DNA from 4 places in the Methylobacterium sp. D54C genome. Region 4 is predicted to be linked to each of the others. Evidence: predicted binding sites of a transcription regulator. Region 4 holds the regulator's gene; each other region holds the start of a gene.
What was found. The regulator LexA, encoded in region 4, represses DNA repair genes until DNA is damaged. The targets are predictions, from matches to a motif close to TGTTCNNNNTGTGTTCNG.
Positions count from the first base shown of each region.

Region 1 (5,548 bases), on a different contig from region 4:
TCGTCATCGCATCAGATCTTTCCCCGGCTGTTTCCAGGCTTGCGCGGGCCTTTCAGCACCGTCTGCCCGCCAGCCGTGCGAGCCCGCGGCTTTGGTCCAGACTTTATAGGCGGCTTCATCGGAGGCTTGGGGGCCGGCTTTGCCGGTGGCTTCGTTGTCGCGCGCTTCCGCGGCGCGGGCTTGGCGAGGGTCGTCGCCATGTCCTTGCGGACCGCCGCGACGACACGCCGGATGTCCTGGGCGACGTTGAGGAACGCATCGTCGGCGCTGCGCCAGCGGGTGACCTCGCGTCCGTCCTCGGGCAGCAGCTTGAACCCGGCGGCGGGGGTCGACTTCCAGTCGCACGGGCGGACGACCACGGCGACGACCCGCACGTGGCCCCGCGCGCGCCGGCCCATGGCGCGCTTGTACTCGATCTTCCAGCAGTAGTTGCTCGCAAGGTAATCGGGGCTGAGCAGGGCGACGAAGACATGGGCTTCGCGGAGGGCACGCGCGATCCCGGTGTCGAGCTTGTCGCCGGCGTTCAGGTCGCCGTCGAACCAGGTCGTGACGCCCTCGCGCTTCAGCGGGGCGAGAAGGGTTTCGAGCCTGGCCTGCGCGTCGGCGTCCCGGTGCGAGTAGGAAACGAAGATCCGGACCTCGGGCTTCTCCGGCTTGCCGCGCGGGGTCGCCGGCCGGGCCGCGGGTCGCGGTCCAGGCTTCGCCTTGGCCGCTGTCTGGGACGCAGTGCCGGCCTTCTCGGTACGCGTGCGGGCGCGGGCGCGCATGGAAGCCCCCGTCGGGTTGCCGGCCAAGTTCCGGATTCATGCGTCCCGAACCCGCTTTGTTCCCCATGATGGAGGGGATAACCCCGGACCCCTATCGGCGGCGCGGTAAGGACGCCGGTCGACTCGGCGAGTGCCGCGTAGCGCATAACGCTATCCGTGACGCGTTACGACGCGGCGTGCCTGGACGCCGGCGCCGTGACCACGATGGCCCGGCCTAGGCCGCCGCCACGGTCGGGAGTTCGTCGATCCGGGTGGTGTAGCGCGGCGAGCGCATGTCGAACTTGGTCGACCACTCCCGTTTTGGGGCGAACCCCGCGCTGCCCGGGACGACCGCCCCACGGCCGAACCGGCGATTGCAGGCGTCGAGGGCGCCCATCAGCGCCGCCCCGTATTCCCGGTCCATTTGCCCCAGCCCCGGGAAGGCCCGCTGCGAGGCCGCCAGGGGTACCAGGTCCGTGGTGACGACCCCGGCCTTGGAATAGCGGTAGCCGTCGCGCCAGGTCTTCCGGACCCCGTGCAGGCAGGCCTTCACGAGCACGAGGGTGTCGTTCGACGCCTCCGGCAGGGTCACCACCGACGAGACCGACCGCTGCGGCCGGTCCCGGTCGTGCTCGGATGTGTGGAAGAAGACCGTGACGTGGTCGGTCCCGAGGCCCCCGGCGCGCAGCTTCTCGCCCAGCCTGGCGGCGTGGGTGGCGACGGCCTGTTCCATGGTAGCGAGGTCCTCGACGCGGTCGGAGAAACTGCGGGTCACCGCGCAGCCCTTCCGGGTCGGTGCGACCTCCTCCAGGTCGAGGCAGGCCATGCCCCGCAATTCCATGACGAGCCGCTCCCCGACCACGGTCATGGCCTTGCGCACCGCCCGGGTGTCGAGGTCGCGCACGTCGGCGACGCTCTCGCAGCCCAGGGCCTCCAGCTTGCGGGCGTTGGCCGGTCCGACGCCCCAGATGTCCTCGGGCGGGATGCGGACCATCCAGTGCTCGTACTGGACCGGGTCTGTCAGGTCGCAAACCCCGCCGAGCTCCGGCACCTTCTTGGCGACGTGGTTGGCGAGCTTCGCCAGCGTCTTGGTCGGGCCGATCCCGACGCAGGTCGGGATGCCAGTCCAGGCTCGCACGGTCTCACGCATGTCCCGAGCGAGCGGCACTCGGTCCCGCTCCCGGACGTCGGACAGGTCGAGGAAGCTTTCGTCGATGGAGTAGATCTCGATGCGCGGAGAGAAGCCCCGGTAGACCGTGTTCACCCGGGCGGACATGTCGCCGTACAGAGCATAGTTCGACGAGTAGACTCGCACGCCCCGGGACCGGCACATGTCGCGGATCTTGAAGTACGGCTCTCCCATGCGGATGCCGAGGGCCTTGGCCTCGGCGGTGCGGGCGATGGCGCAGCCGTCGTTGTTGCTCAGCACGATCACGGGCACGCGGGCCAAGCGGGCGTCGAACACGCGCTCGCAGGAGCAATAGAACGAGTTGCCGTCGGAGAGGGCGTAGGCCCGGGCGCTCACTCGCTCCGGCGCCTCGGGTTGATCGAGCCGGAGACGACGCCCCAGACCTCCACCTCTGCTCCGGGAGAAAGCCGGAACTCCGGAAAACGGGGATTGGCGAAAGCCAGGTGCACCCGATGCCCCTGGCGGCGCCAGACCTTGAAGGAGCGCTCGCCGTCGATATCGACCACGACGATGTCGCCGTTTCGCGGCGTGAGCGAGCGGTCGACCACCGCGAGGTCTCCGTCGAAAAGGCGGGCCAGCACCATGCTGTCGCCCGCCACCCGCACCAGGAAGGTCGCCGGCCGGTTGGCGATGAGCAGACGCTGAAGGTCGATCTCGTCCTCGATGAAATCGTCCGCCGGGCTGGGGAAGCCCGCCCTGACTGGTCGAGCCAGGAGGGGCACCGGCATGGGCAGGCCAATGGTAATGCCGCTGGCTTGCATGTTTTTGCTCCGCGAATCTAACAGAACAAAATAGGAACATGCGGCGGCGGTTCCTCGCAAGCGGCCGAGCTTGCGACAATGAGCCGGTGTGGACGCCTGTGGATAAATGGAATTGGCGCTTGCCGAAGAGATACCGTCAGAGCCGCTTCGGTCTAGACCGCGCCGGAGGAACGCCATTGAGGATCACCGTTTACGCGCTTGCGGCCTTGCCCTTTTTGGTGACGCCGACGCTGGCGGCGGGGGATTTCCCGCTCGCCTCCTGCAAAGGCTGGAACGGCACGGTCGTCGAGCGCGACGGCATCGATACGGCGCGGGCCACGATGCGCGGCATCGTCACCAAGGCCGACCTGCAGGAGTATTGCGAACGCGACCCCGGCGGGGAAACCAAGCAGTTCGGTGGCAAGCTCACGACGGCTCAGTGTGTCGCGAATTACTTACGGAGCGAAGGCCGAGCCACGATGACCGCGGAGGCGAACTGCCGAACCGGCACGGTCGGCTACCGTTACAGCGATGGGCAGGTCAGGAAGGCCCGCTTCCCAGTCGGGGCTGACGCCGACACCTCGTGCGCGTCGGGCATGCCGCCCATGGTCGAGCAGTTCAAGATGCTTTGCCCCGCTGCAGCCAAGCGGCTGAAGGTCGAGTAGGCGAGCCTGTTGGCGCCGTCGCCGCGCGTTCCCGATCCCGCCCAGGGATAGCTTGAGGTGTCATCACTCCGCCGACGCAACTCAGGTCACCTCGACCTCACGCGTGCCCTTTCACAGGAGCCGGTCGAACGGCAGCAGCCGGTGCGTTGACTCACATTCTCGTGAAGCGTAGCTCAACCTTGACGGTTCCCTCCGGGGATCAAAAGGGAACGTGGTTGGGGCTATCCCCGAAGCCACGGCTGCCCCCGCAACTGTAAGCGGCGAGCCCTTCACCACCATGTCACTGGGTCACCCCGGGAAGACGGTGCGAGGGCGGCGACCCGCGAGCCAGGAGACCTGCCGTCAGCCGTGGTCACACGCGAAACGCGTCGGGCGGGGTGGTCCTGACGGGTGTCGAGACGGCCGTGCGCCAGCGCGGCTGGCGAGGCCTCGTTCGCGGTGACGTGCCACTGCCGTCCCGAGGTCCTAGGCCTGTGTACCGTTCGATTTCCAAAAGGCGGTTTCGCGCATGCGTCGCCACGCTCGCGCTTACCCTTCCGGGCGCATCTCCGACGCTGGCCCAGGGAGACCCTGCCGAGGCAGCGGCCGCTGTGGTTCTCGATCCGCTCTCGGTCGAGGGCAGCTACACCGCCGCACCGACCTACCAAGTCAAGGATCTCTACAGCGGGACGAAGACCGTGACGCCGCGGCTCTCGCTGCCCCAGCAGGTCGACGTCGTGCCCCAGGAGGTCCTGCGGGACACCGCCGCCACGCGCGTCGAGCGCGCCCTCGACTACGTTCCGGGAGTCGGCAAGCAGAACGATTTCGGCGCCCAGAACCTCGCGCTCTACTCGGTGCGCGGCTTCGCCACCCAGGATATCTTCTTCAACGGCTTCAACATTGCCCGGGGCTACAACGGCGCGCCGGACACCCAGAACGTGCAGTCCATCGAGGTGCTCAAGGGACCGAGCGGGGCACTCTATGGACGCAGCGACCCGGGCGGCACCATCAACATCCTGACCAAGCAGCCCGTGGCCTTGCCCTTCGTCGAAATGGGCACGCTGTTCGGGAGCTTCGGAACGGCACGCACCACCGTCGACGCCGGCGGGCCACTGAACGAGGAAGGCACCGTCCTCTACCGCTTCAACGGCGCGCTCGCGAGGCAGGACAGCTTCCGCGATTTCGTCGACGGCGACCGCGTCCTGGCTGCGCCCGTGGTGAGCTGGCTGATCAGCCCGGACACCAAGTTGACCGTCGAGGCGCAGTACCTGCGCAACCGCCAGACCTTCGACCGCGGGACGGTGGCGGTGAACAACCGCCTTGGCCTCGTACCGCGCTCCCGCTTCTTCGGTGAGCCGGGCGACGACTCCGTGTCAGAAGCCGGGATCCTGCAGATCCGCCTCGATCACGCCTTCAATGCCGACTGGCAGCTCAGGGTCGCCGGCCACTTCAACACCGGCAGCCTGACCGGCCTGCAGACCGGCGCGACCGGCCTTCTCGACGACGGGCGCACCCTGCTGCGCGAGTTCCGCCGGCACGACTTCACGTGGGGCGTGGCCATCGGTCAGGCCGAGCTCGTGGGGCACTTCGACACCGGGCCGTTCGCCCACACCGTGCTGCTCGGCCTTGAGCACGAGCGCTACAACAGCACCGAGAACCTGCTGCGCTCGACGCCGCGGCTCGACCCCTTCGCCATCGACCTGTTCAACCCGGTCTACGGCCAGCCCAAGCCGCCCTTTACGCGGCGCTACAGCGCGAGCGAGAACGTCGGGAACACCGCCGTCTACGTGCAGGACCAGATCGCGCTGAGCCCCGAGTGGAGGCTGCTCCTCGGCAACCGAACCGACTTCTACAACCAGACCTTCCGCGACAAGGTTGGCAACGAGCGCACGGAGCAGGACCGGACCGGCTTCTCACCGCGTGCGGGTCTCGTCTACCAGCCGCTGTCCTTCCTCTCGTTCTACAGCAACGTGGCGGCCTCGTTCCGGCCTAACACCGGCTTCGACATTGCGACACGACCCTTCGCCCCCGAGACCGGCTTCGGCTACGAGGCAGGCGTCAAGCTCGACCTCTTCACCGGGTTGAGCGTGACCGGCGCGGCCTTCCACATCGAGAAGGAGAACGTCCTCACGACCGACCCGAGGGACTTCTTCTTCCAGATCGCCGCCGGGGCGGTGCGGAGCCAGGGCTTCGACCTAAGCTTCGTCGGACAGGTGACGCCCGAGTTCC
Region 1 is NZ_JBKFAK010000031.1:10,193-15,740, reverse strand. Features, by position in the region: gene ACLBYB_RS29480 (toll/interleukin-1 receptor domain-containing protein) at 12-767, opposite strand; gene ACLBYB_RS29475 (Y-family DNA polymerase) at 982-2,271, opposite strand; gene ACLBYB_RS29470 (LexA family protein) at 2,268-2,696, opposite strand; gene ACLBYB_RS29465 (hypothetical protein) at 2,873-3,340, shown strand; cobalamin riboswitch at 3,507-3,698, shown strand; gene ACLBYB_RS29460 (TonB-dependent siderophore receptor) at 4,018-5,548, shown strand, end outside.
Region 1: the regulator LexA is predicted to act here: its motif matches at 2,718-2,735, upstream of ACLBYB_RS29470 (LexA family protein).

Region 2 (5,548 bases), on a different contig from region 4:
TGGCTATCGGGCTGTTCGTGGCGACCGTGGGGTTCGCCATCGGTCTCGACGGCGATGTCTTCCGTACCGTCGCGGCCATAATGCTGGTCCTGATCGGGCTCGTCCTGATGGTTCCGGCCGCCCAGACCCAGCTCGCCGTCACCGCCGGTCCGGTGAGCAACTGGATCGAGAGCCGGTTCGGCGGTTTCTCGACAGCCGGGCTCCTTGGCCAGTTCGGGGTCGGGCTGCTGCTCGGGGTAGTCTGGAGCCCCTGCGTTGGGCCAACCCTGGGCGCCGCGTCCCTCCTCGCCGATCAGGGGCGGGACCTGGGCACGGCGGCGCTTACGATGCTCCTGTTCGGTCTCGGCGCCGCCCTGCCGCTCCTGCTCCTCGGCGCGCTCTCGCGCGAGGTGCTGATGCGCTGGCGCGACCGGATGATGGGGCTCGGCAAGGGGCTCAAGGTCGCCCTGGGCGCCATCCTCGTGGCCACCGGCCTGATGATCGCCACGGGCTACGACAAGGCTGCGGAGACCGTCCTGGTCAACGCCTCGCCGGCCTGGCTTACGAACCTGACCACCCGGCTTTGATGGCGGGCACGCCGTAGACACTCTTCGTCAAACCGTGCTTGGGCCGGCAAAAGGCGAGCGGCGGTGAGAGGGTATCGCGGCCGATGGCGGGCGCCGCGCGAACCCTTCTGACGGCTCGCACGTGTCCCTCCGGACGAAGCCATGCCATAGCTATATCCTGAACCGGCCGATGCGCCGGAGCCCGCCGGAATTCGCTTTCCCGCGGCAAGGGAGGAACCGTGCCGAACGTGGGGACTCCTGCAAACGCGGACCTCGCGCGGCTGATCGCGGCCGTGGCCACGGGCGACCGCCTGGCCCTGCGCGCGCTCTATGACGCCGCCGCCCCGAAACTTCTCGGGATCATCCTCCGTATCCTGAGGGACAGGGACGCGGCCGAGGATGCGTTGCAGGAGGTGTTCGTGCGCATATGGCAGCGTGCAAGCACCTATGATCCGAGGACCGGGCCCGCGACCGCATGGCTCGGCGCCATCGCCCGGCACAAGGCCATCGACCGCCTTCGGCAGGACCATGCCACCCGCCTGACCCAGGCCGACGAGGACTGGTTCGAACGCCTCGCCGATACAAGCGACGGCGAGGCGGACCTCGCCCGCCGTGACGCCCTCGCGCATTGCCTCGAAGCCGTCGAGCCCGCCCAGCGCGACTGCCTCGTCCTCGCCTATTGCGAGGGCTGGTCACGCGAGGAATTGGCGGCACGGCACGACCGCCCCGTCAACACGGTCAAGACGTGGCTGCGCCGCGGCCTCATGAGCCTGCGCGGCTGCCTGGAGGCGACATGAGCGGCGATGTTGGCACGGGCGCCGCGCCCTTCTGGGCGGAGGACCCCAGCGGCGCAGCTGGGGAGTACGTCCTCGGGACCTTAGCCGCCGACGAGCGCGCCGCCTTCGCCTCGGCGATGGAACGGGACGCTTCCCTTCGCGCGGCGGTAGCCGACTGGGAGGCGCGGCTCGCGCCGCTCACGGCGACGGCCCCATCGGTCAAGCCCGCGCCCGACGTATGGGATGCAATCGAGGCCAGGATCGGGACGGCTCGCTCACCTGAGGTCGATGCCGGTGGCGCGACTGTCCGCAGGCTGGAGCGCGGGCTGCGGATCTGGCGGTCTGCCGCGGGGGCTGCGACCGCGCTCGCGGCCGGCCTCGCCCTCTGGCTCGCAGTCGGGCCGCGGCCTTCCGCCACCGACCGTCAGTACCTCGCCGTGGTCGACCGCGGCGGCACCCTGCCGGCGCTGATCGTGCGCGTCGATCTCGACGGCGGCACCGTTCAGGTCCGCAGTCTCTCGGCGGAGACCCCGCCGGACCGCAGCCTGGAACTCTGGTTCGTGGGGGCGAATGCCGCGCCGCGCTCGCTGGGCCTCGTCACTGACCCGGCGGCACGCCTGCCCGTGCCGGCCGCCCTCCGTGCCGGTGCGGAGGGTGCGACCCTCGCGGTGTCGGTTGAGCCGAAGGGCGGCTCGCCGACCGGTGCGCCAACAGGCCCGGTCGTCTATTCCGGAAAGCTCCTGCGCGAATGAGGCGGGCTCCGGCCTCCGCCGGCGCCCGCCCCCCGCGATCAGGGCATCAGCACGCCGCTGACGACGTGGATGACGCCGTTCGACTGCATGACGTTCGGGATGGTCACCGGAACGGTGTTGCCCTTCACATCGGTGACGTAGACTTTCTTGCCCCTGGCCGAGACGGCGAGCGGTTCGCCCTCGACGGTGGTGAGCTGGTTCTGTCCCTCGGGCTTCTTGGCGAGCGCCATCAGGTCCTTGGCGGTGTAGACGCCCGGGACGACGTGGTAGGTCAGGATCTTCGTCAGCGTCGCCTTGTTCTGCGGCTGCACGAGGTTTTCCACCGTGCCCGGCGGCAGCTTGGCGAAGGCGGCGTTGGTCGGCGCGAACACCGTGAACGGGCCCGGGCCGTTCAGCGTGTCGACAAGGCCGGCGGCCTTCACGGCGGCGACCAGGGTGGTGTGATCCTTCGAGTTGACCGCGTTCTCCACGATAGTCTTTTGGGCGTACATCGGCGCGCCTCCGACCATCGGGTTCTTGGCGAGCGCCGGCGCAGCGACGAGACTGAGGCCGAGAGCGAGGCTTAGAAGGGTCTTGGACATGGTGTCTCCCTGATACTGCGCCCCTCCAGGGGCGTCGCAGGGTCCTACGGGGATGGGCGGGGGAAAAGTTTCAGGCCTGCCCGACGCCGCCGTGAATACGTTCGAAACCGCGGGTCACTTCGATTGCAGTGATCCGGCGGTATCGGTCAAACTCGACCGAAGCGGGTTTGAAGGCATCTCCTCGGCAAGCGCCAATTTTCTTTATCCACAGGCGTCCACATAGGCTCATTGTCGCAAGCTCGGCCGCTTGCGAGGAACCGTCGCCGCATGTTCCTATTTTGTTCTGTCAGGTTCGCGGAGCAAAAACATGCAAGCCAGCGGCATTACCATTGGCCTGCCCATGCCGGTGCCCCTTCTGGCTCGACCGGTCAGAGCAGGCTTCCCGAGCCCGGCGGACGATTTCATCGAGGATGAGATCGACCTTCAGCGTCTGCTCATCGCCAACAGGCCGGCGACCTTCCTGGTGCGGGTGGCCGGCGATAGCATGGTGCTGGCCCGCCTTTTCGATGGGGACCTAGCGGTGGTCGACCGCTCGCTCACGCCGCGAAACGGCGACATCGTCGTGGTCGACATCAACGGCGAGCGCTCTTTCAAGGTCTGGCGCCGCCAGGGCCATCGGGTAGTCCTGGCGTTCGCCAACCCGCGCTTCCCCGAGTTCCGGTTATCGCCCGGCGCAGAGATCGAGGTCTGGGGCGTCGTCTCCGGCTCGATCAACCCGAGGCGCCGGAGCGAGTGAGCGCCCGGGCCTACGCCCTCTCCGACGGCAACTCTTTCTACTGCTCCTGCGAGCGGGTGTTCGACGCCCGGCTGGCCCGCGTGCCCGTGATCGTGCTGTCGAACAACGACGGCTGCGCAATCGCCCGCACCGCCGAGGCCAAGGCCCTCGGCATCCGCATGGGCGAGCCGTACTTCAAGATCCGCGACATGTGCCGATCCCAAGGCGTGCGAGTCTACTCGTCGAACTACGCCCTTTACGGCGACATGTCGGCCCGGGTGAACACGGTCTACCGGAGCTTCTCGCCGCGCATCGAGATCTACTCCATCGATGAGAGCTTCCTCGACCTCTCGGACGTCCGGGAGCGGGACCGGGTGCCGCTCGCCCGGGACATGCGCGAGACCGTGCGGGCCTGGACGGGCATCCCGACCTGCGTCGGGATCGGCCCGACCAAGACACTGGCGAAGCTCGCCAACCACGTCGCCAAGAAGGTGCCGGAGCTCGGCGGGGTCTGCGACCTGACAGACCCGGTCCAGTACGAGCACTGGATGGTCCGCATCCCGCCGGAGGACATCTGGGGCGTTGGGCCGGCGAACGCTCGCAAACTCCAGGCGCTCGACTGTGAGAGCGCGGCCGACGTGCGCGATCTCGACACCCGTGCCGTCCGCAAGGCCATGACCGTGGTGGGTGAACGTCTGGTGCATGAACTTCGCGGCGTGCCCTGCCTCGATTTGGAGGAGATGGCGCCGACCCGGAAGGGATGCGCGGTGACCCGGAGCTTCTCCGACCGCGTCGAAGACCTCGCCACCATGGAGCAGTCGGTCGCCACGCATGCCGCCCGGCTCGGGGAGAAGCTCCGACGCGAGGGGCTCGGGACCGACCACGTCACGGTCTTCTTCCACACCTCGGAGCATGACCGCGACAGGCCGCAACGGTCGGTGTCAACGGTGGTGACGCTTCCGGAAGCCTCGAACGACACCCGGGTCCTCGTGAAGGCGTGCCTGCACGGCGTGAGGAAGGCCTGGCGCAACGGCTTCCGCTACTCGAAATCCGGCGTGGTCACGACCGACCTCGTCCCACTGGGCGCCTCTCAGCGGGCCATCCCCGGCCTTGGCCAGCTCGACCGCGAGCAGGGCGCGGCGCTCATGGCGGCGCTGGATGCCTGTAATGCGCGTTTCGGCCGAGGCGCTGTCGTGCCGGCTGCGGCAGGGTTCGCGCGCAAACGGGTGTGGTCCACCAAATTCGAGATGCGCTCGCCCCGGTACACCACCCGGATCGACGAACTCCCGACAGTGGCGGCGGCCTAGGCCGGGCCCGATTGGGAGCCGAGAGGGTGGATCTGACCCCAGCTGGTCTTGCGAGCCTCGAAGCCCGGTGCGATCACCGCAGACTTAGCCGAGCGGCCGCCAGTTCGGCAGCGAGGGACGCATCTGATCATTCAGGGCCTCGGTCTAAGCTCTCAGGTCCGCGAACTCTGGCGTCACACTTCCGTCTCTGCCTGTCGGTGTTCGCTCCGTCCGACCTGTGGAGGCGCGGACACTTCCATAGGCACGCCGATTACCGCGTCGGGCGCAGCCGCATCGTCTGCAACGCGTGCGGCCATGCTGACGAGGACACTGGTTTCCAGCCAGGGGGATCGTCACCGCCACGACGAACGCCAAACATTCGTAACGCGTCGAGCGGATTGCTCATCTGTCAATTCATGTGATGTAGTCAGCGTCAGAAGTCGGTGTTTCCACGTCGGATGATACTGCGGGGGGCTTCTCCGGCCGGGGCGAGTGTTGGGCTCGCTGTTGACCCCGAACCGCCGCCGATGGGGGCCGGACGCTGTGTCTCCGTGAGCATATCCCGCGTTGCCCGGGCAGCCGACATCGACTTCTCGCTTAGGCCTGCGACGACCCAGGCCTCCTGCTCCTTGTCGTCGTAGCCGCTCTCAAGCACGACGACGCCGCTGAGCGTCCCCGAGGCCATCGACGAGCTCAGCTCGGTCAATGACTGTCCAATGGTGCGCTGGTCCACTGTGCTGATGCTCTTGCCCTCGCCAGCCTTTTCCTGCGTCGTCTTCGATACGGTGTTCTCGAACTCGTTGACGACACGGCCGGTGGCGACCTCCTGTTTCAGGAAGCGGACGATCTCCCCCTTGGCCTTTTCCTCGGCGATGACGGTCGCCGTATGCACA
Region 2 is NZ_JBKFAK010000016.1:65,212-70,759, forward strand. Features, by position in the region: gene ACLBYB_RS23750 (cytochrome c biogenesis CcdA family protein) at 1-566, shown strand, start outside; gene ACLBYB_RS23755 (sigma-70 family RNA polymerase sigma factor) at 785-1,342, shown strand; gene ACLBYB_RS23760 (anti-sigma factor) at 1,339-2,073, shown strand; gene ACLBYB_RS23765 (fasciclin domain-containing protein) at 2,112-2,654, opposite strand; gene ACLBYB_RS23770 (LexA family protein) at 2,962-3,390, shown strand; gene ACLBYB_RS23775 (Y-family DNA polymerase) at 3,387-4,676, shown strand; gene ACLBYB_RS23780 (hypothetical protein) at 5,089-5,548, opposite strand, start outside.
Region 2: the regulator LexA is predicted to act here: its motif matches at 2,923-2,940, upstream of ACLBYB_RS23770 (LexA family protein).

Region 3 (5,548 bases), on a different contig from region 4:
AGGAGGCGGCCGCCCGCCTGTTCAAGGTGGTCCGCGACGGCGCGGTGAAGATCGCCGTCAACGCCACCTACCCGCTGGCCGAGGCGCAGCAGGTGCACCGCGACCTCGCGGGCCGGGAGACCACCGGCTCGATCGTGATGCTGCCGTAGGGACCGACCGTGACGCCCGGCAACGCCGACCTGCTCCTCGTCGTCGACGTGCAGGTCGACTTCCTGCCGGGCGGGGCGCTCCCCGTCCCGGGGGGCGACGCGGTGATCGGCCCGATCAACGACCTCCAGCACCGCTTCCGGCACGTGGTGCTGATGCAGGACTGGCATCCGGCCGATCACGTCTCCTTCGCCGAGACCCATCCGGGGCGGGCCCCGTTCGAGACCGTGACGCTGCCCTACGGGCCGCAGGTGCTGTGGCCGCGCCACTGCGTCCAGGGCAGCCCCGGGGCCGCCTTCGCGCCGGACCTCGCCACCGACCGGGCGAGCCTGGTGGTGCGCAAGGGGCTGGATCCGCGGGTCGACAGCTACTCGGCCTTCCTGGAAGCCGACCGGGCCACGCGCACCGGCCTCGCCGGGGCGCTCCGGGAGCGCGGCATCACCCGCGTTGCCGTGTGCGGCCTCGCCACCGATTTCTGCGTCGCCTGGAGCGCGCTCGACGCGCGCGACGCGGGGTTCGACGTCCTCGTGGTGGCGGACGCGGTGCGCGGGATCGACGTGGACGGGTCGCTCGCGCGGGCCTGGGCGCGGATGGAGGCGGCGGGCGTCCGCCGGATCGCGGCGGCGGAGATCGGCTGAGGGCGTGCGGGGACCGGGAGGCGAACCGCCGCACGCCGCGCGGGAGACCGGCCCCGCGCCGACGCGTTGGCCCGACATCAGCATCCGACAGGAGCCTGCATGTCATCCAAGCACCCGAAGACCGACACGCCCACGGACGCCGACCTGAAGGGCAATCCCGGGATCGGCACCTCGAAGGGGATGAGCGGCGCCGACCCGGCGGATCTGCAGGCGGATTCGACCTTCGAGGGCGACGTCGACAACGAGACGAAGCTCGATGGCGGCATCGACCCCGACCACCGGCCGCGCAAGAACGCGTGACCGAGAACGCGTGATCGGATGCCCGGGCCGGCGCGGCCCGGGTCGATCTCAGCGACTGCGCGCCGGCGCCTTCGGCCGCTGCGGTGCGGGGGCCGCGGGCCTGGCGCTCGGGCCGCCTGCCGGAACGTAGACCTGGGCCGGGCTCGCGGTGTAGCCCCGGAGCTGGGCCGCGTTGGCGGCCCCGAAAGCGGATGTGCCGTCCGCGCGGGCGGCGCCCGCCGCGAAGGCCGATAGAAGCGCGGCGGCCAGGGCCAGGCGGGCGTGCTTCGGCATCGACAGGGTCCTTGTGTTCGCGCGGGCTCGAGAAACCCTGATCCGGACCGGATCGCTCCGCTCTGCGATCGACCCGGCCTTCCCGACGTGCGGAACCGCACAGGCGCCGTGTCGTGCATGACGGCGGCGGCTCCATCGCTTTCCGGTTGATGCTCCCCCACCGTCGTCGTTGCGAGTGGAGCGAGGCGATCCAGGGCCAGAGCCACGCTGACCGATGTCCTGCTGCCCTGGGTCACTTCGCTGCGCCCGTGATGACGGAGCGTGGGCCTGCCCCGGAGGCCGTGTCAGAGCGCCAGCCCGAGCTGGAGCGGCGCCTCCGGCGCGTCCTGCGCGAAGCCCGACAGCGACACCCCGATCAGCCGCGCGCTGCGGCGCAGCGGGAACAGGCCGGCGAGCAGGTCGAGGCCGATCCGCTCCAGGGCGGCCCGGTCGGCCACCGGCACGGCGAGGGACTTCGCCCGGGTGACCTGCGCGAAATCCGAGAACTTGAGCTTCAGGGTCACGGTCCGGGCGCGCATGCCCTTGGCGTCGGCGCCCGCCCAGACCTTGTCGAACAGCGGCGCCAGCCGGGCGGCCAGGACCTCGAAGGCGGCCGTGTCGTCCGAGAAGGTGGTCTCGGCGCCGATCGACTTGCGCACCCGGTGGGCGCGCACCGGCCGCGCGTCGATGCCCCGGGCGACCGCGTGGTAGTAGGCGCCCGCGGAGCCGAAGGTCTCGCGCAGGCGCTCCGGCGTCCAGGCGCGCAGATCCGCCCCGGTCTCGATCCCGAGCCGCTTCATCTTCGCCTCGGTGACCGGGCCGACGCCGTGGAACCGGCCGATCGGCAGCGCGGCCACGAAGTCCGGCCCCATGGCGGGGGTGATGACGAACAGGGCGTCGGGCTTGCGGTGGTCGGACGCCACCTTGGCGAGGAACTTGTTGTACGAGACCCCGGCCGAGGCGATGAGTCCGGTCCGTTCCAGGATCTCGGCCCGGATCGCCTTCGCCACGGCCGTCGCCGTCGGGAGGCCCTGGAGGTTCTCGGTGACGTCGAGATAGGCCTCGTCGAGGGCCACCGGCTCGATGATGGCCGTGTGCCGGGCGAAGACCGCCCGGATCTCCTCGGAGACCGCCCGGTAGACCTCGAAGCGCGGCTTCACGAACAGCAGGTCCGGGCACAGCCGCCGCGCGGTGGCCGACGGCATGGCGGAGCGGACACCGAATTCTCGGGCCTCGTAGCTCGCAGCGGCCACCACCCCGCGCTCCCGGGAGCCGCCGACCGCCAGCGGCCGGCCGCGCAGCGACGGGTCGTCGCGCTGCTCCACGGAGGCGTAGAACGCGTCCATGTCGATGTGGATGATCTTTCGGAGCGCGACCTCCGGATCCATCGCCGCCTCGGGTCCCGACCAAGTTCCTGATCTGTTCCGAAAGACCGCGCGGGGCGGGCGGGGTCAAGCCGCGCCGGACGCGGCGTCAACAGGAGTCCGCCCGTCGTCGCGAGCGCAGCGAAGCGACGAGAGGGCAGCGCGACGTCCTCGAGCGCAGCGCATCCCTGGATTGCTTCGCTGCGCTCGCAAAGACGGGGTCTGCCGTCAGGCGACGCTGCCGTAGAGGTCGTAGGCCTCGGCCCGGTCGATCTTCACCGTGACAATGTCGCCGACCCGCACCGGGCGCCGGAACGCGGCGTGGACGGTCCCGTCGATCTCCGGCGCGTCGGCCTTGGACCGGCCCCGCGCCACCCCGCCCTCGACGGAATCGACGATGACGGGCAGCCGCTTGCCGACCTTGGCCCGCTGCAGCCGGAGCGCGATGCCGTTCTGGGTCTCCATGAACCGGCGCTTGCGCTCGGCCTTCACCGCCGGCGGCACGAGGTCGCCCAGCGCGTTGGCGGTGGCGCCGGCCACCGGCTCGTACTCGAAGCAGCCGACCCGATCGAGCTTGGCCTCCTGCAACCAGGCCAGCAGCTCCTCGAACTCGGCCTCGGTCTCGCCGGGGAAGCCGACGATGAAGGTCGAGCGGATCGCGAGATCCGGGCAGGTCTGCCGCCAGCTGCGGATCCGGTCGAGCTGGCGCTCCTGGTTGCCGGGGCGGCGCATGCGCTTGAGCACGGAGGGGCTCGCGTGCTGGAGCGGCATGTCGAGGTAGGGCAGCACCTTGCCCTCGGCCATCAGCGGGATGACCTCGTCCACGTGCGGGTAGGGGTAGACGTAGTGCAGCCGCACCCAGGCGCCGAGCTCGCCGAGTTCCCGGGTCAGGTCGTAGAACTTGGCGCGGACCTGGCGGTCGCGCCACGGGCTCTCACTGTAGCGGATATCGACGCCGTAGGCGCTGGTGTCCTGGCTGACGACCAGCAGCTCCTTCACGCCGGCCTTCACCAGCTTCTCGGCCTCGCGCAGCACGTCGGCGGCGGAGCGGCTGACGAGGTTCCCGCGCAAGCTCGGGATGATGCAGAAGCTGCAGCGGTTGCTGCACCCCTCCGAGATCTTCAGGTAGGCGTAGTGGCGCGGGGTGAGCTTGATCCCCTGCGGCGGCACGAGGTCGAGGAACGGGTCGTGGGCCGGCGGCACCGCCTCGTGGACGGCCGCCACCACCGACTCGTAGGCCTGGGGCCCGGTCACCGCCAGGAGGTCGGGGTATTTCTCGCGGATCTCCTCCGGCTGCGCGCCCATGCAGCCGGTGACGATGACGCGGCCGTTCTCCGCCATGGCCTCGCCGATGGCCGAGAGCGACTCCGCCTTGGCGGAATCGAGGAAGCCGCAGGTGTTGACGATCACCACGTCGGCGCCGTCGTGCCGCCGGGCCAGCTCGTACCCCTCGGCGCGCAGGTGGGTGAGGATCCGCTCGGAATCGACCAGCGCCTTCGGGCAGCCCAGCGAGACGAACGAGATTTTCGGGGCGGCGCCGGGAGCGGGGCCGCGGGGAGCGGGCGTGGCGGTCATGGCATTCGGGTCGGACAGTCCGGCGGGGCGATCGGCCGCCCGGCGCGCGGGACCAGGAATTCGGGGTCGGGACCCTATACAGGCTCCCGCGCCTCCGCGCGAGGCCGGCCGCCGCAGAGGTGCCCGGCCCTGCGCGCGAGCCTGAGCCCGGGCGCGGATCCTATCGTAACGGCAGAGCTTTGCGGCAGGCTCCTCAGACCCCACATCAGGCCTGGGCGGCGCGGCCCTGCGCCCCGGACACGGCCCGCCCGCGCGCGGCGGCGGGGCCTGCGTGGAACTGCCGCTTCCCCCGCGGCATCGCCTGTGCGACGGCAGCGGATGACGCACAGCCCGAGGATAACGGCCCCGAACCCGGTCATGTGGACCCGAGAGATCCCCTTCATCGATCCCGTCGCGGCGGCGGCCCGGCTGCGCGCCCTGCCGGGGCTCGCCTTCCTCGACAGCGCCATGCGGCACGACCCGCTGGGGCGGCACTCGATCGTGGCCGCCGACCCGTTCGCGCGGTTCCGCTACCGCGACGGGCGCGCGACCCTCGACGGGAGGCCGGTGGCGGGCGGCCCGATGGCCGCGCTCCGGGCCTGCCTCGAACCCTACCGGCTCGAGGCCGGGCCGGAGCCGTTCCCCGGCGGGGCGATCGGGTACCTCGCCTACGATCTCGGCGCGGCGCTGGAGCGGGTGGCGCCGCCCGCCCGGCGGGCGGGGCTCACCGACGACATCGCGCTGAACCTCTACGACACCGCGCTGGTCGTCGACCACGCCGCCGGCACGGGCCGGCTCGTCGCCACGGGTTTCCCCGAGACCGCGCCGGACGCGCGGCGGGCCCGCGCGGAGGCGCGGCTCGCCCGCTTCGCCGACCTGCTCGGCGGCGCGGAGCCGCCGGTCCCAGCCCCCGCCCGGCCGGCCCAGCCGCTCGCGTGGCGCTCGAACTTCGACCGCCAAAGCTATGAAGAAGCAGTCGAAAAGGTCCGCGCCTATATCCGGGCCGGCGACATCTACCAGGCTAACATCGCCCAGCGCTTCGTGGCCGACCTGCCGGCCGGCTTCGACCCGTTCGCCCTCTACCGGCGGCTGCGCGAGACCAACCCGGCGACCTTCGGGGCCTACCTGGAACAGGAGGGCCTGACCGTCGCCTCGTCCTCGCCGGAGCGGTTCATCCGCCTCGACGGGCGGCACGTGGAGACGCGCCCGATCAAGGGCACCGCCCGCCGCCTCGACGACCCGGCGGCCGACCGGGCGGCGGCCGAGGCGCTCCAGGCCAGCGTCAAGGAGCGG
Region 3 is NZ_JBKFAK010000008.1:163,360-168,907, forward strand. Features, by position in the region: gene ACLBYB_RS18040 (quinone oxidoreductase family protein) at 1-149, shown strand, start outside; gene pncA (bifunctional nicotinamidase/pyrazinamidase) at 159-785, shown strand; gene ACLBYB_RS18050 (hypothetical protein) at 885-1,085, shown strand; gene ACLBYB_RS18055 (hypothetical protein) at 1,134-1,358, opposite strand; gene dinB (DNA polymerase IV) at 1,643-2,725, opposite strand; gene rimO (30S ribosomal protein S12 methylthiotransferase RimO) at 2,930-4,276, opposite strand; gene pabB (aminodeoxychorismate synthase component I) at 4,634-5,548, shown strand, end outside.
Region 3: the regulator LexA is predicted to act here: its motif matches at 2,747-2,764, upstream of dinB (DNA polymerase IV).

Region 4 (5,548 bases):
GGGGCTCGACAGGGCGGCCGTAGCACGAAGAACCCGCTGTAGCACGGGCCGGCGGATGCGTTAAGAATCGCCCGCAGAATCGCCCGGCCCCGACGACAGGTCGCGCGGAGCGGGGCGGCGGCGATGCGGCGGAGCGGCGCGAGGCGGGCGGACGGCGCGGTCGCGCTGATCGGCCCGCGCGCCCGACCCCTTCCCGCCGCCCTCCTGGCCGCCCTCCCGGCCGCCCTCCCGGCGCTCCGCGACTGGGTCGTCGCCGGCCTCGCCCGCGAGGCCGAGCAGCGCCGGCTGTTCCCCTGGCTGGCTGTGGCCTTCGGCGGCGGGATCCTGGTCTACTTCGCGGCGGCCGACGGCGCGCCGAGCCTCGCCGCCCCCCTGATCGCGGCCGGCCTCGCGCTGGCGCCGGTCCCCGTCCTCGGCGCGCGGCCGGCGGCCCTGGCGGCGGCGCTCGCGGTGGCGGCCGCGTTCCTCGGCTTCGCGGCGGCGACCTGGCGGGTCTCGCAGGTCGCCGCACCGATCCTCACCCGCACCACGATCGGCCCGCTCGTCGGAACGGTCGAGGCCCTGGACGAGCGCGAGGTGGGCGCCCGGCTGGTGATCCGGGTGGAGAGCTTCGCCGGCCTCGCGCCGGAGGCGCGGCCCGCCCGGGTCCGGGTCTCGTTCCGGAAGACGCCGATCCCGCGTCCCGGGGACGGCGTCGCCGCTACGGCCCGGCTGCTGCCGCCCCCGGAGGCGGCCCGGCCCGGCGGCTACGACTTCGCCCGGGACGCCTATTTCCAGGGGATCGGCGCGGTGGGCTCGCTGATCGGCACCGTCACCGTCCGGGAACCGTCCGGGCCGCCGCCGCTGGGCCTGCGGCTCGCCGCTGCGCTCGACGCGGCGCGCAACGGGCTCACGCGCCGGATCGCGGAGGCCGCCGGCGGCCAGGCGGGTGCGGTGGCGGCGGCCCTGGTGACGGGCAAGCGCGGCCTCATCGGGCCGGCCACCAACGACGCGCTCCGCGCCGCCGGCATCTACCACGTGGTGTCGATCTCGGGCCTCCACATGGTGCTGGCCGCCGGCGTGGTGTTCTGGCTGGTGCGGGCGCTCCTCGCCGCGGTGCCGCTCTGCGCGCTGCTCTGGCCGATCAAGAAGATCGCGGCCGGCTTCGCCATGGTCGGCGTCACCGCCTACTGCGCCTTCTCGGGCTGGGACATCGCGGCCGAGCGCTCGCTGATCATGACCCTGATCATGCTGGGCGCGATCCTGGTGGACCGGCCGGCCCTGTCGATGCGCAACCTCGCCCTCGCGGCGCTGATCGCGCTCGCCCGGGAGCCGGAGGGCCTGCTCGGCCCGAGCTTCCAGATGTCCTTCGGCGCCGTGGCCGGGCTGATCGCCTGCGCGCGGCTGATCGACGGGCGGCTGCTCGTGCGCCCGGGGGCCGGGCGGATCGGGCGGCTCGTCGGGACCGGCCTGTCGGCGATCACCGGGACCCTGGCCACGACCCTGGTGGCGCAGGTCGCGACGGCCCCCTTCGCCACCTACCACTTCCAGACGGTCCAGCCCTTCGGCCTCGTCGGCAACGCCCTGACCCTGCCGCTCGTCTCCCTGGTGGTGATGCCCGCCGCGGTGATCGGCTGCCTCGCCTATCCCTTCGCCCTCGACCGGCCGGTCTGGTGGCTGATGGGGCAGGCGGTGGCCGGGATGCTGGCGATCTCGGACTGGATCGCCGGGTTCGAGCGGGCGGTCCTGGTGCTGCCGGCCTTCGGCGCCGGGGCGCTAGCCCTGCTGACCGCCGGCCTGCTGCTGGGGACGCTGCCGGCCTCGCGCCTGCGCTGGCTCGCCGTGCCGCCGGTCCTGCTCGGGCTCGTCCTCGCGGCCCGGCCCGACCACTACGACCTCTACGTCGACCGGCAGGGCGCGGGGGCCGCGGTGCGGGGCCCGGACGGGCGGCTCGCGGCCCTCGGCAGCCCTTCGGGCTTCGTCCTCGAGCAGTGGCTGAAGGCGGACGGCGACGGGCGGCGGTCCGCGGCGCTGATCGTCCGGTCGGGCAGCGGGCGCTGCGACCGGCTCGGCTGCACCGCCCGGCTGCCGGACGGGCGGGCGGTCGCCCTGGTCCGGGACCGGCGGGCCTTCCCGGAGGATTGCGCCCGCGCCGCGGTGCTGATCACGGGCCTCGCGGCGCCGCCTACCTGCACGGGGCCGCTGGTGATCGACCGGCGCGTCCTCGCCGCCCGCGGGGCCGTGGCCCTCCGGACCGATGGCGACGGCTTCGCCGCGCGCTACGCCCGGGACGACGGCCGCGCCGTGCCCTGGCGGCCGGCCGCCGGGCGCGGGCCCAGACCGCCGCGGCCGGTCACCGCGGAGCCGGGCGACCGCCCCGCGGAGGACGGGGTCGCCGCGACGCCGGAGGCCGACGCCGCGCCGGGCGGAGACCTCGCCCCCGGCGACGCGCCGGCCGAGCCGCTTCAGTAACGGCGGACGAGGCTCACGAGGCGGCCCTGGATCCGGACCCGGTCGGGCCCGAGCACGCGGGTCTCGTAGGCCGGGTTGGCGGCCTCGAGGGCGATCGACGAGCCGCGGCGGCGCAGGCGCTTGAGCGTCGCCTCCTCGTCGTCGATCAGCGCCACGATGATGTCGCCGGTATTGGCCGTCTCCTGCTTGCGGATGACCACGAGGTCGCCGTCCAGGATGCCCGCCTCGACCATCGAGTCGCCACGCACCTCGAGGGCGTAGTGCTCGCCGCCGGCCACGAAGTCCGGCGACAGGGTGATGGCGTGGCTCTGGTTCTGGATCGCCGAGACGGGCGTACCGGCCGCGATCCGGCCCATGACCGGGATCGAGATGGCGCGGCCGGACTCGTCGATCATCCGCGTGCTCGCCGGGGCCGGCGGCTGCTTGGACTTACCGCCCTCGACCACGCTCGGCGTGAAGCGGCGCGGCTCGGCGGGGGCCTGAGTCGCCGGAGCGGCCTGGGTCAGGCTCTCGGGGATCCGGATCACCTCGATGGCGCGCGCCCGATTCGGGAGGCGCCGGAGGAAGCCGCGCTCCTCGAGCGCCGTGATCAGCCGGTGGATGCCGGATTTCGACTTGAGATCGAGGGCATCCTTCATCTCGTCGAACGACGGCGGGACACCGCATTCCTGCATCCGGCTCTGGATGAATCGCAGGAGGTCCAGCTGCTTGCGCGTGAGCATCGACGGGGGACTCGCGGCTTGGCGGACCGCCACGTGACGGTCTCCGAAACAAATCACGAACAGGTTAAACGTTCCGCAAGTGTTCCGCAAGAGCGGCACCGCTCGGCCCGGCGCTCCGCGGCGCGCCCGCGGGAGAAGGTCGAGAAACGCATTGACGGCGCAAGCGGAGCCGTTTCAATGCATCGCGGCGCCCCGCCGGGAAGGCGGCGGATCCGGGGCGCGGGCTGGGACCCTCTTGGAATGACGAGGATGCGACGACCCGCAGCTCTGCTGCCCCTCGGCCTCGCCGCCCTCGGCCTTGCCGGCTGCACCACCGGATTCTCCTACATCTCGCGGAACTACGTGGCGCTCACTCCCCAGGTCGTCACGATCGGCTGCAAGGAGCCCTACGAGGTCTACGACAACCGGCAGCTGCGCCGGATGCTGATCGTGTCCAACGCCCTGCGCGAGTATACCGGCTGCAACCTGAGCGAGGTCCGGATCGATCCGGAGCCGGGCGCCACCCGGGTGAAGCGCTTCCGCACCGCCGCCCGGGCCTATCTCGACGAGACCGTGCGCGAGGATTGCCGGATCACCGGCGAGACCGTGTTCGATCCGCTGAAGACCGAGTTCGCCTACGCCTGCGACGCGCCGATCGAGAAGCGCGGCACCGTGGTCCCCCGCCTGCCGGGCCGCAATCCGGGCCTCGGCGTGCGCTGACCGGCCGGCGGCGCGTCCTCAGGCGCCCGGCTTCGGGAAGGTCCGCTCCGCGGCGTCGCCGGCGGCGGCCAGCAGGGCGCGGGCGAAGGCCCGGGCCTCCGTCCGGTCGAGCACGATCGCGGCGGTGACCGGCGCACCGCCGAGGTCGGCGAGGGCGAGTTCCAGGCGCACCCCGTCGGGCACGGCGCTCGCCTGAAGGCTCCAGCCGGAGCCCCGGTCCGTGCTCTCCGCCATCGTGTTCCTCCCGCATGCCCGGCACGGCGCCGCGCGCCCACCGGAACGGCCAGGCCCGGGACCGCTCCCGGAGCCACGCTCCGGTCTTCCCTGCCTCGCCTGTCCGCGTTCCTCAAGGCCACAGGCCGCGCAGGGGTGAAGATGCGCGCCGTCGCGGATGCCGGCGGCCGCATCGCGGCGACACGGGGCGGCACGGGGCTGCGCCCGCGCCGCGGCGCGGGCGAGGGCAGGGGCGGCCGGGATGGGGGCCGGCTTCGGGGCGATTGACGCGAGGCCGCCGATGATGTCTCCCGCTGGCTCCGATCAGGTGGAGTTCGAACATGCAAGAGATCTGGTTCCGCACGGGCGAGGCCACGGTGCTGGCGGCCGAGGGCCAGTACACCGACGCCATGCCGGAGGTGCTGATCGGCTCGGTGCGCGGCCCGGTCGGTCAGGCCTTCGCGTCGATGATGGGGCAGGTCCAGGGCCACACGCGGATGTTCGTGGTGCGCGACCTCAACCAGCTCGTGCGCCCGGCCACGATGATGACCACCAAGGTCACGATCCACACGGCCGAGTATGCCGAGCTCCTCGGCGGCGTGGTCCAGGCCGCCACCGGCGACGCGATCGTGGACTGCATCATCGAGGGCATCCTGCCGAAGGACGGGCTCGACGAGCTGTGCATGATCATCATGATCTGGCTCGATCAGCGCTGCGCCGAGGACGACAACCTCGATCAGAAGGACCTCTACCGGACCAACTACGAGGCCACGAAACTCGCCATCGCCCGCGCCCTCAAGGGCGAGCCCACGGTCGACGAGCTGATCGCCAACCGGAAGACCGTGAAGCACTACGCGCTCGACGGCGTGATCGAGTACTGAGCGGCCGCTCGGCGGGGCACGCCGCCCCGTCATCGCGCGGCGAAGCGCGTCGGGGCAGCGCGCGTTCGGTGACCGTGGCGCCGCCTGGATCGCTTCGCTGCGCTGGCAAGGAGGGGGCCAGCCCGGTTCCTTCGATGGTTTGTGGGTCAACCCGGTCCCGACGCACGCCCCACGGGCGTGCGTGCGTAGAGATCGGCCACGGCACACTCGAGGCCGAAGACGGGGAGCGCCAGACGATCATCCCCGGTGAGGCGGGTGCGGGTCCAAGTCTCACCGCTGCGCACGGAAAGAGACAGTGCGCAGCTCCTCTGCTCGATCAGAAGCACGGCCTGACAGAGCGGCAACGCCTCGTAGCCCGCGCGCTTGACGTCGATCTTCGTCCGGTGCGTACCGGGCAGCTTCCGGTGATCGCTCGGCGAGAGGATCTCGGCAGCGAGGTAACAGCCCTCGACCACGTTCTGGTCGGGCTCGATGGTCGCCGCATCGATGACCGCGACATCCGGGACGTAGGTGTGTCCCGTGAGGAACGGCCTGAGGTCGATGGCGGGATCGTGGATGGCGATCCACGACGAGCCCGACCGC
Region 4 is NZ_JBKFAK010000005.1:94,440-99,987, reverse strand. Features, by position in the region: gene ACLBYB_RS13885 (ComEC/Rec2 family competence protein) at 124-2,451, shown strand; gene lexA (transcriptional repressor LexA) at 2,445-3,173, opposite strand; gene ACLBYB_RS13875 (hypothetical protein) at 3,423-3,872, shown strand; gene ACLBYB_RS13870 (hypothetical protein) at 3,891-4,106, opposite strand; gene fae (formaldehyde-activating enzyme) at 4,427-4,966, shown strand; gene ACLBYB_RS13860 (Uma2 family endonuclease) at 5,113-5,548, opposite strand, start outside.